2 regions of the Rhizobium sp. SG2393 genome follow, and region 1 is predicted to be linked to the other one. Evidence: riboswitches for the same ligand, from Rfam matches in the RefSeq annotation. Region 1 holds a riboswitch; the other holds the start of a gene.
The links. A riboswitch is a leader RNA that binds a small molecule or an ion and turns the genes downstream of it on or off. The one in region 1 is predicted to bind cobalamin.

Region 1 (4,208 bases):
AATCGGCGACCATGTTGCGGACGCGCGACTGGTTTGCCGGCACCTGGGAGTTCCAGGCGATCTGGAGAAAATTCGGCTTGCTGAAGATGAACAGCATGGGTGTGACCTCAGGTAAGAGGAAGTCTCGCGCTTCCTTCGTGTTGATGGCGCTGATATAGGCTCGGATATGCGGCTTCGCAACGCCGAAATCGGCTGCGAATGTCGCAAATGCGATACTATGCAAACTTTGCATGGCTCCTCCGTCGAGCACCGCTTCCGGTGCATAAACGGAGGCGGCGAAATTGAGGCAGGGCAGGGGATTGCGGCGGTTCTGCCACAATCGGACGGAGACGGAATGACGCGCGCGATCATGCTGCAGGGGACCGGCTCCGATGTCGGAAAATCGGTATTGGTGGCGGGGCTCTGCCGGCTGGCCTCCAACCGGGGTCTGAAGGTGGCCCCGTTCAAGCCGCAGAACATGTCGAACAACGCCGCCGTTTCCGATGATGGCGGCGAGATCGGGCGGGCGCAGTGGCTGCAGGCGATCGCCGCGCGCGTGCCCTCGTCGGTGCACATGAACCCTGTTCTCCTGAAGCCGCAGTCGGAGGTCGGCAGCCAGATCATCGTGCAGGGCAAGGTGGCGGGGCAGGCGCGGGGGCGCGACTATCAGGCGCTGAAGCCGAAGCTGATGGATGCGGTGCTGGAGAGCTTTTCGATCGTCGAACAGGGCGCCGATCTCGTGATCGTCGAGGGCGCGGGCTCGCCGGCGGAAATCAATCTCCGGGCCGGCGATATCGCCAATATGGGCTTTGCGACGCGGGCCGGCGTGCCGGTGGTGCTGGTCGGCGATATCGACCGGGGCGGCGTGATCGCCTCTCTTGTCGGCACGCATGCGATCCTGCCGCCGGAAGACCGGGCGATGATCGCGGGCTACATCATCAACAAGTTCCGCGGTGACGTCAGCCTGTTCGATGACGGGCTGACGGCGATCGGCGCGTTCACCGGCTGGCCCTGCTTCGGCGTCGTGACCTGGTTGAAGGCCGCCGGCCGCCTGCCGGCGGAGGATTCGGTGGTGCTGGAGCGGCGTCTTGCCGGTCGCGGGCGGGCGCTGAAGATCGCCGTGCCGGTCTTGCCGCGGATCGCCAATTTCGACGATCTCGACCCGCTGGCGCAGGAGCCGGAGGTTGACCTCGTCTTCGTGCGGCCGGGCGAGCGGCTGCCGGCCGATGCCGGTCTCATCATCCTGCCGGGCTCGAAATCGACCATTGCCGACCTTAGGGATTTCCGCATGCAAGGCTGGGACCAGGATCTGGCCCGGCACCGGCGGCGCGGCGGGCAGGTGATCGGTATTTGTGGCGGCTACCAGATGCTGGGGCAGCGCGTGACCGATCCGCTCGGCATCGAGGGCAGCGAGCGGGAGATCGCGGGCCTCGGCCTGCTCGACATCGAGACGGAGATGGCGCCGGAAAAGACGGTGCGCAACTCCTCCGCCCATTCCACCGTGCACGATGTGGCGCTGTCCGGCTACGAAATCCATCTCGGCAAGACGACGGGTGCGGACTGCGCCCGCGCGCCCGTCCTGATCGACGGGCGGCCGGACGGGGCGATGTCGGCGGACGGGCGGGTGTTCGGGACCTATCTGCACGGGCTGTTTTCCAGCGATGCCTTCCGCCGCGCACTTCTTGCCGATTTCGGCATCAGCGGCGGGGTGGAGGACTACCGCGCCTCCGTCGATGCCGCACTCGACGATGTTGCCTCGGAACTGGAGACGATGCTGTCGCCGGATTTCCTGTCACGGCTCTTGGATGGCGCCGCCTGACGGCGCGGGCGGGCTTTGACTTTTCGGCCGTAAATATCTATTGCTCGGCTCAGGATGGTTCCCGGGCCGGGCGGCCGGCTTGGGAGTAAATGGGAATGCGAAGGGATGGACCCATGTCGGGCATCCTCATCGCAGCCGACCCCGCGACTGTAGAGCGGTCAGGGGTCGCCATCCGGCAACGTTGCTGCTCACCTCGGATTTGCGCGTGTCGTGCAAGGCGGGTTTTCGGAAGCGGTGCTGGAAAAGCCACTGGATCAGGCATGATCAACCGGGGTGGGGCGCCTCTATTTTCTACGAATCGCCCGCCTTTTCATGCCGCTTCGATCCGGGAAGGCGAGGCGACCCCGTTTTCGCGCCGGCATCATGCCGGACGCGAAGGGACCCGCGAGCCAGGAGACCTGCCATCCGAAACGGGCGAAGAGCCCGGTCGGGCGCATCATCGCCCATTCGGCCAGCACGGAGGTTGTCATGGCTCGCGAGACTGTCCGGTGGGGCACTGTCCCCGCCACCCGAATTCATTGCGTGCGTCGTGACCGCAGGCCTGCGGCTGCCGTACGGTGGTCCACGTGACGGCGTCTTCCTCCCGCTCCATTTTCGTGCTCGGCGGCGCGCGCTCCGGCAAGTCCTCCTTTGCGGAGCGGCTCGTCGTGGAGAGCGGTCTTGCCAGCGCCTATATCGCCACCAGCCGTGCCTGGGATGATGAAATGCGGGCGCGCATTGCCGCCCACCGCGAAAGCCGCGGGCCGTCCTGGCAGACGGTCGAGGAGCCCATGGATCTCGTCGGCGCGCTGGAAAGGCTCGATGATCCCGGCACCGCGATTCTCGTCGATTGCCTGACCCTCTGGGTCACCAATCTGATGATGGAGGAGGCTGATATCGCCGCCGAATCGGCGCGGCTCGCAGGCCATCTCTCACGGGCCAAAGGGCTGGTCGTTCTCGTCTCCAATGAGGTCGGGCTCGGCATCGTTCCCGAGAACGCCATGGCGCGGGCCTTCCGCGATCATGCCGGCCGCCTGCATCAGGCGGTCGCCGCGGCGTCTTCAGAGGTTTACTTCGTGGCGGCAGGGCTGCCGCTGAGAATGAAAGGTTGATTTCCATGGCTTCCACGACGACGCAGACGGGCAAGATCCCCGCCACCGTCATCACCGGCTTCCTCGGCGCCGGCAAAACGACGATGATCCGCAACCTGCTGACCAACGCAGGCGGCCGGCGCATCGCCCTCATCATCAACGAATTCGGCGATCTCGGCGTCGATGGCGAGGTGCTGAAGGGCTGCGGTGCGGAGGCCTGCACGGAAGACGACATCATCGAGCTCACCAATGGCTGCATCTGCTGCACGGTGGCCGATGATTTCATCCCGACCATGACGAGGCTTCTGGAGCGCGAGAACCGCCCCGACCACATCATCATCGAGACCTCGGGCCTCGCGCTGCCGCAGCCGCTCGTCGCGGCCTTCAACTGGCCGGATATCCGCACGCAGGTGACGGTGGATGGCGTGGTGACGGTGGTGGACAGCGCCGCTGTGGCCGCCGGCCGCTTTGCCGACGATCACGACAAGGTGGATGCGGCGCGCGCCGAAGATGACAATCTCGACCATGAAAGCCCGATCGAGGAGCTTTTCGAGGACCAACTGACGGCGGCCGACCTCATCGTGCTCAACAAGACCGACCTCATCGACGCCGATGGCGTTGCCGCCGTTCGCGCCGAAGTCGCCTCGCGCACGCACCGTAAGCCGGCGATGATCGAGGCCCAGAACGGCGAGGTGGCGGCGGCCGTGCTGCTCGGTCTCGGCGTTGGCACGGAAGGCGATATCGCCAACCGGAAGTCCCACCACGAGATTGAGCACGAGGCGGGCGAAGAGCACGATCACGACGAATTCGACAGCTTCATCGTGGAACTCGGCCCGATTGCCGATCCCAATGCCTTCGTCGCGCGGCTGAAGGATGTGATTGCGGCCCATGACGTGCTGCGCCTCAAGGGTTTTGCGGATGTGCCGGGCAAGCCGATGCGGCTTCTGATCCAGGGCGTCGGCCAGCGCATCGACCAGTATTTCGACCGTCCCTGGGCAGCGGGCGAGACGCGGAGCACCCGCCTCGTCGTCATCGGCCTGCACGACATGGACGAAGCGGCCGTGCGCGCTGCCATTGCCGCAGCGGTCTGAGGGTAGGAAACGATGCATCTGCTGCTGGCGCAAAAGGGAACGATCAGTGACGGGGACGAGGCGATCGACCTTGGCCAGTCTCCGGCCGACATCCTGTTCCTGTCGGCAGCGGATACGGAGCTTTCCGTGGTCGCTGCCGCGCACCGCCAGTGGCGGGCCGCGCGGCCGGATGTGCCGCGCTTGCGCGTCGCCAGCCTTGGCATGCTCAAGCATCCGATGTCGGTCGATACCTATGTGGAGCGCACGGCG
Region 2 (4,208 bases), 270 kb from region 1:
CTTTTCCGCCTGCGTCGCATCGCGTGCCCGGAGGTTTGCAGCGAGGCTGTCATCCTGGCGTCACGTCAGTGTCATGCTACTGTCATAGAGATGTCATGTTGAATGGCGCATGAATAAGTCAAGCGTCCGGGCGCGCTGACATTTGCCAATCCCCATTGACCTGGCATTTCGGTCACGCAGGGTTGCCTCACCCCCCGCGCGACATCACGGCGCCGAGACGGATTTCGTTTTCCGTCGGGATGCTCTAAATGGCACCTCGAACGGATCGCTATCCCGACCGAGAGGGCCCGCCTATGACCGCTTCCGCTTCCCCGTCTGCTGTGCCGGACCGCCTGCGCATCGCCGTCGCGCAGTTGAACCCGACGGTCGGCGACATCGCCGGCAATCTGGCGCTGGCGCGCAGGGCACGCGCCGAGGCGGCCGAGGGCGGCGCCGATCTGCTGCTCCTCACCGAACTCTTCCTTTCCGGCTATCCGCCGGAAGACCTTGTCCTGAAGCCTGCCTTCCTGAAAGCCTGTTGGGCGGCGCTCGAGACGCTGGCGGCCGAGACCGCCGATGGTGGCCCCGGCCTCATCATCGGCCTGCCGCGACAGGGGGAGGCGGGTCGCCACAACAGTGCCGCCGTTCTCGATGGCGGCCGCATCCTGCATGTGCGCGACAAGGTGGATCTGCCAAACTACGGCGAGTTCGACGAAAAGCGCGTCTTCGTCGAAGGTGCGATTTCCGGTCCGGTCGATTTTCGCGGCGTGCGCATCGGCGTGCCGATCTGCGAGGAAATCTGGAACGATGCGGGCGTCTGCGAGACGCTGGCCGAAGCGGGCGCCGAGATCCTGCTGGTGCCGAACGGCTCGCCCTATTATCGCGGCAAGGTGGATGTGCGCCATCAGGTCGTGCTGCGCCAGGTGATCGAGAGCGGCCTGCCGATCCTTTTCGCCAACCAGCTTGGCGGGCAGGACGAGCTGGTCTTCGACGGCGCGAGCTTCGCCTTCAATGCCGACAAGAGCCTTGCCTTCCAGCTTGCGCAGTTTCAGCCCTGCCTTGCCTTCTCCGACTGGTCGCGCACCGCCGATGGCTGGGTCTGCGAGCCGGGCGAGATCGCGACGATCCCGGAAGCGGAAGAGGCCGATTACACGGCCTGCATGCTGGGGCTTCGCGACTACGTCAACAAGAACGGCTTCAAATCCGTGGTGCTCGGCCTTTCCGGCGGCATCGATTCGGCCATCTGCACGGCGCTTGCCGTCGATGCGCTGGGGCCCGAGCGGGTGCGCACCATCATGCTGCCCTACCGCTACACATCCTCGGATTCCTTCAAGGACGCGGAAGCCTGCGCGAAGGCGCTCGGCGTGCGCTACGACACCGTGCCGATCGGCGAACCCGTCGATGCCTTCTCCTCGGCACTCTCCGATCTCTTCGAGGGAACGGAAGAGGGCATCACGGAGGAAAATCTGCAAAGCCGCACGCGCGGCGTGATCCTCATGGCCGTCTCCAACAAGTTCGGCTCCATGGTGGTGACGACGGGCAACAAGTCGGAAATGTCGGTGGGATACGCCACGCTCTACGGTGACATGAACGGCGGCTTCAACCCGATCAAGGACCTCTACAAGATGCAGGTCTACGCCCTCTCGCGCTGGCGCAACGGCGCGGTGCCGGCGGGCGCGCTCGGTCCTTCCGGCGAGGTGATCCCGATCAACATCATCGACAAGGCGCCGTCCGCCGAGCTTCGTCCCAACCAGACCGACCAGGATTCGCTGCCGCCCTATCCGGTGCTCGACGATATCCTGGAATGCCTGGTGGAACGCGAGATGGGCACCGACGAGATCGTCGCGCGCGGCCATGATGTCGCGACCGTGCATCGCATCGAGCACCTGCTCTACATCGCCGAATACAAGCGCCGCCAGTCCGCACCGGGCGTCAAGATCACCCGCAAGAACTTCGGCCGCGATCGCCGCTACCCGATCACGAACCGCTTCCGCGACCGGTGACGCGCCACGATCGCGCCTCTTGCAAAGCGTGAGCACAAATGGTGAAGTCCCGGCCATCAGGTGCCCCGGCTTGAGGTCGGGGAGAATCGGGAATCCGGTGCAAGTCCGGAACGTGCCCAACGCTGTCAGCGGGGACGGCCCCTCGGGTGAAATCTGAGGATTTCACCAGAAGCCACTGGTATCGCTTGATATCGGGAAGGCGAGGGCGTCGGTTGATCCGCGAAGTCAGAAGACCGGCCTGATAACCATGGAGCGGACCCGTATGGACGGCGGGACGCTTGGTTTGCGGCGGGATGCGAGGCTCTGACAGGGCCGGCGTCCTCGAGACCGGTCGTCCGCCAGCATGCATCAAGGCATGGTCGATCGCCGGCATCCGCTCAAGGGGAGGATGAGGATGATGGACAGCTTTGGCGACCGGTGTGCCGGCTCAGGGAGCGTGCAGCCGGGCACGAGTGTTACGGCGACGGATCATGGACAAGCGACCGTCCAGGCCGATCATGCCGGGTTTGCCGGGGCGTTGGCGACCGCCGACGGGGATGCCGCACGACGCGTGGCGAATGCCGGTTCTGATCCCGGCCTCGATCCGGATTGCGACCCCTGGCAATCCCATCGCCATGCCGCCGGCCCCTTCGATCCGGCGGAGCGCGCCGCCGTCTACCGCGCCATCGAGACACGCCGCGACGTGCGCGGCCAGTTCGAGCCCACACCGATCGACGATGCACTCCTGCGCCGCCTGCTCGCCGCCGCCCATGCCGCGCCATCGGTCGGCTTCATGCAGCCGTGGAATTTCATCCGAGTCACCAGCGAGGCCGTGAAGGCGAGGGTGCATGCCGCCTTCGCCACGGCCAATGCGGAAGCCGAGGCCATGTTCGAGGCCGGCGCCCGCGACCGCTACCGCGCCCTGAAGCTCGAAGGCATCCGCGAGGCGCCGGTCAATCTCTGCGTCACCTGCGACCCGAGCCGCGGCGGCCGCGTCGTGCTGGGCCGCACGCACCAGAGCGAGATGGATCTCTATTCCACCGTCTGCGCCGTCCAGAACCTGTGGCTCGCCGCCCGCGCGGAAGGCATCGGCGTCGGCTGGGTCTCGATCTTCCGCGAGGCGGAGGTGAAAGCCATTCTCGGCATTCCCGATCATGTCCGCATTGTCGCCTGGCTCTGCCTCGGCCACGTCAGGACCCTCTACGACGCACCCGAACTCGCCATCAAGGGCTGGCGCCAGCGCCTGCCGCTCGAGGAGCTGGTGAGCGATGAGGGATGGGGTGCGGGGACGGCGTTGTTCGGGGGATGAGACGCTCCGCAGTCGGCATCGGATGGACGGACGGGAGCACCGCGGCTATCGGGCCAGCCCGCGGTCGTGCTCCAAATCTCAGGGCTTGTCTTCGAGTTCATCGACCCGTTCCGCGACTTCGACAACCTGCCTCTCGATCCGTGCAAGGGATTGCTCCATTGCCGTCTGGACATTGGCGAAAGAGCCGCCGATCTCCATTTTGATCATCAACTCGATGTCGTCGCGCAGTTCCGTCTCGCGTCGCTCGACACGGCGGGTGAGTTCATAATTTGCGGTGACGAGGCGCAGTACACCGGCCATATCATTGCGCAACCCTGCCATTTCCTGGCGGATCAGGCGCATTTCGTCCATCTGGACCTTTGCCTGACGCGCCAGAAATTCGAGACTGATGGTTTCGGTCGTCATCGCCTGTCTCCGACTGTCGTGCGAAGATAGCGCGAAATCGCGCTGCTACAAAGCCCGTTTGCGGTTCTGGCTGCGCCCCAATCCCTCAGTTCTGCACCGGCTGATATCCCGGCCCGGCCGGGTTCTTGAGGTCGATGCGGGATTCTTCCGAGGGGAGGAAGGTAGGGCCGACGACGCGGACGCGGGTGTTCTTGGGGTCGTAGGGACGTTCGTACTGGGTGGTGGCGCGCAGCGGAGTTTCGGCAAGCGCCGGCAGGGGCTTGGATGTCTGAACCTTCGATGTCTCGGCCTTCGACGGCTGCGCTGCCCCGTCCTCCGGCTCGCCACTGAGCGTCGCCGTCTTTGGCAGCTGGCAGCCGCACTGTGCGGCGCCGGCGCGGTCGCGGGTGCGGTAGGCAAAGGCGTTCGGCAGATCGGAATAGGGCGCCCCGGTGGTCGCGGAGACCATCTGGTCGCTCTCTTCGGTCGTGAGGTTATGGTAATAAAGTTCCGTTTCGGCCCCGGGGCATCGGGCCGAACAGGCCGCCGCATCG

Region 2: linked by a shared signal. The riboswitch ahead of bluB (5,6-dimethylbenzimidazole synthase) and the one ahead of cobU (bifunctional adenosylcobinamide kinase/adenosylcobinamide-phosphate guanylyltransferase) in region 1 are both predicted to bind cobalamin.

What each region holds. Positions count from the first base shown of each region.
Region 1 is NZ_JBHGAP010000001.1:998,115-1,002,322, reverse strand. Features, by position in the region: gene ACED18_RS04760 (hypothetical protein) at 1-232, opposite strand, end outside; gene ACED18_RS04755 (cobyric acid synthase) at 335-1,798, shown strand; cobalamin riboswitch at 1,837-2,219, shown strand; gene cobU (bifunctional adenosylcobinamide kinase/adenosylcobinamide-phosphate guanylyltransferase) at 2,365-2,889, shown strand; gene cobW (cobalamin biosynthesis protein CobW) at 2,895-3,959, shown strand; gene cobN (cobaltochelatase subunit CobN) at 3,972-4,208, shown strand, end outside.
Region 2 is NZ_JBHGAP010000001.1:729,233-733,440, reverse strand. Features, by position in the region: gene ACED18_RS03490 (LTA synthase family protein) at 1-20, opposite strand, end outside; gene ACED18_RS03485 (NAD+ synthase) at 294-1,982, shown strand; cobalamin riboswitch at 2,024-2,239, shown strand; gene bluB (5,6-dimethylbenzimidazole synthase) at 2,500-3,270, shown strand; gene ACED18_RS03475 (hypothetical protein) at 3,349-3,675, opposite strand; gene ACED18_RS03470 (DUF2865 domain-containing protein) at 3,761-4,208, opposite strand, start outside.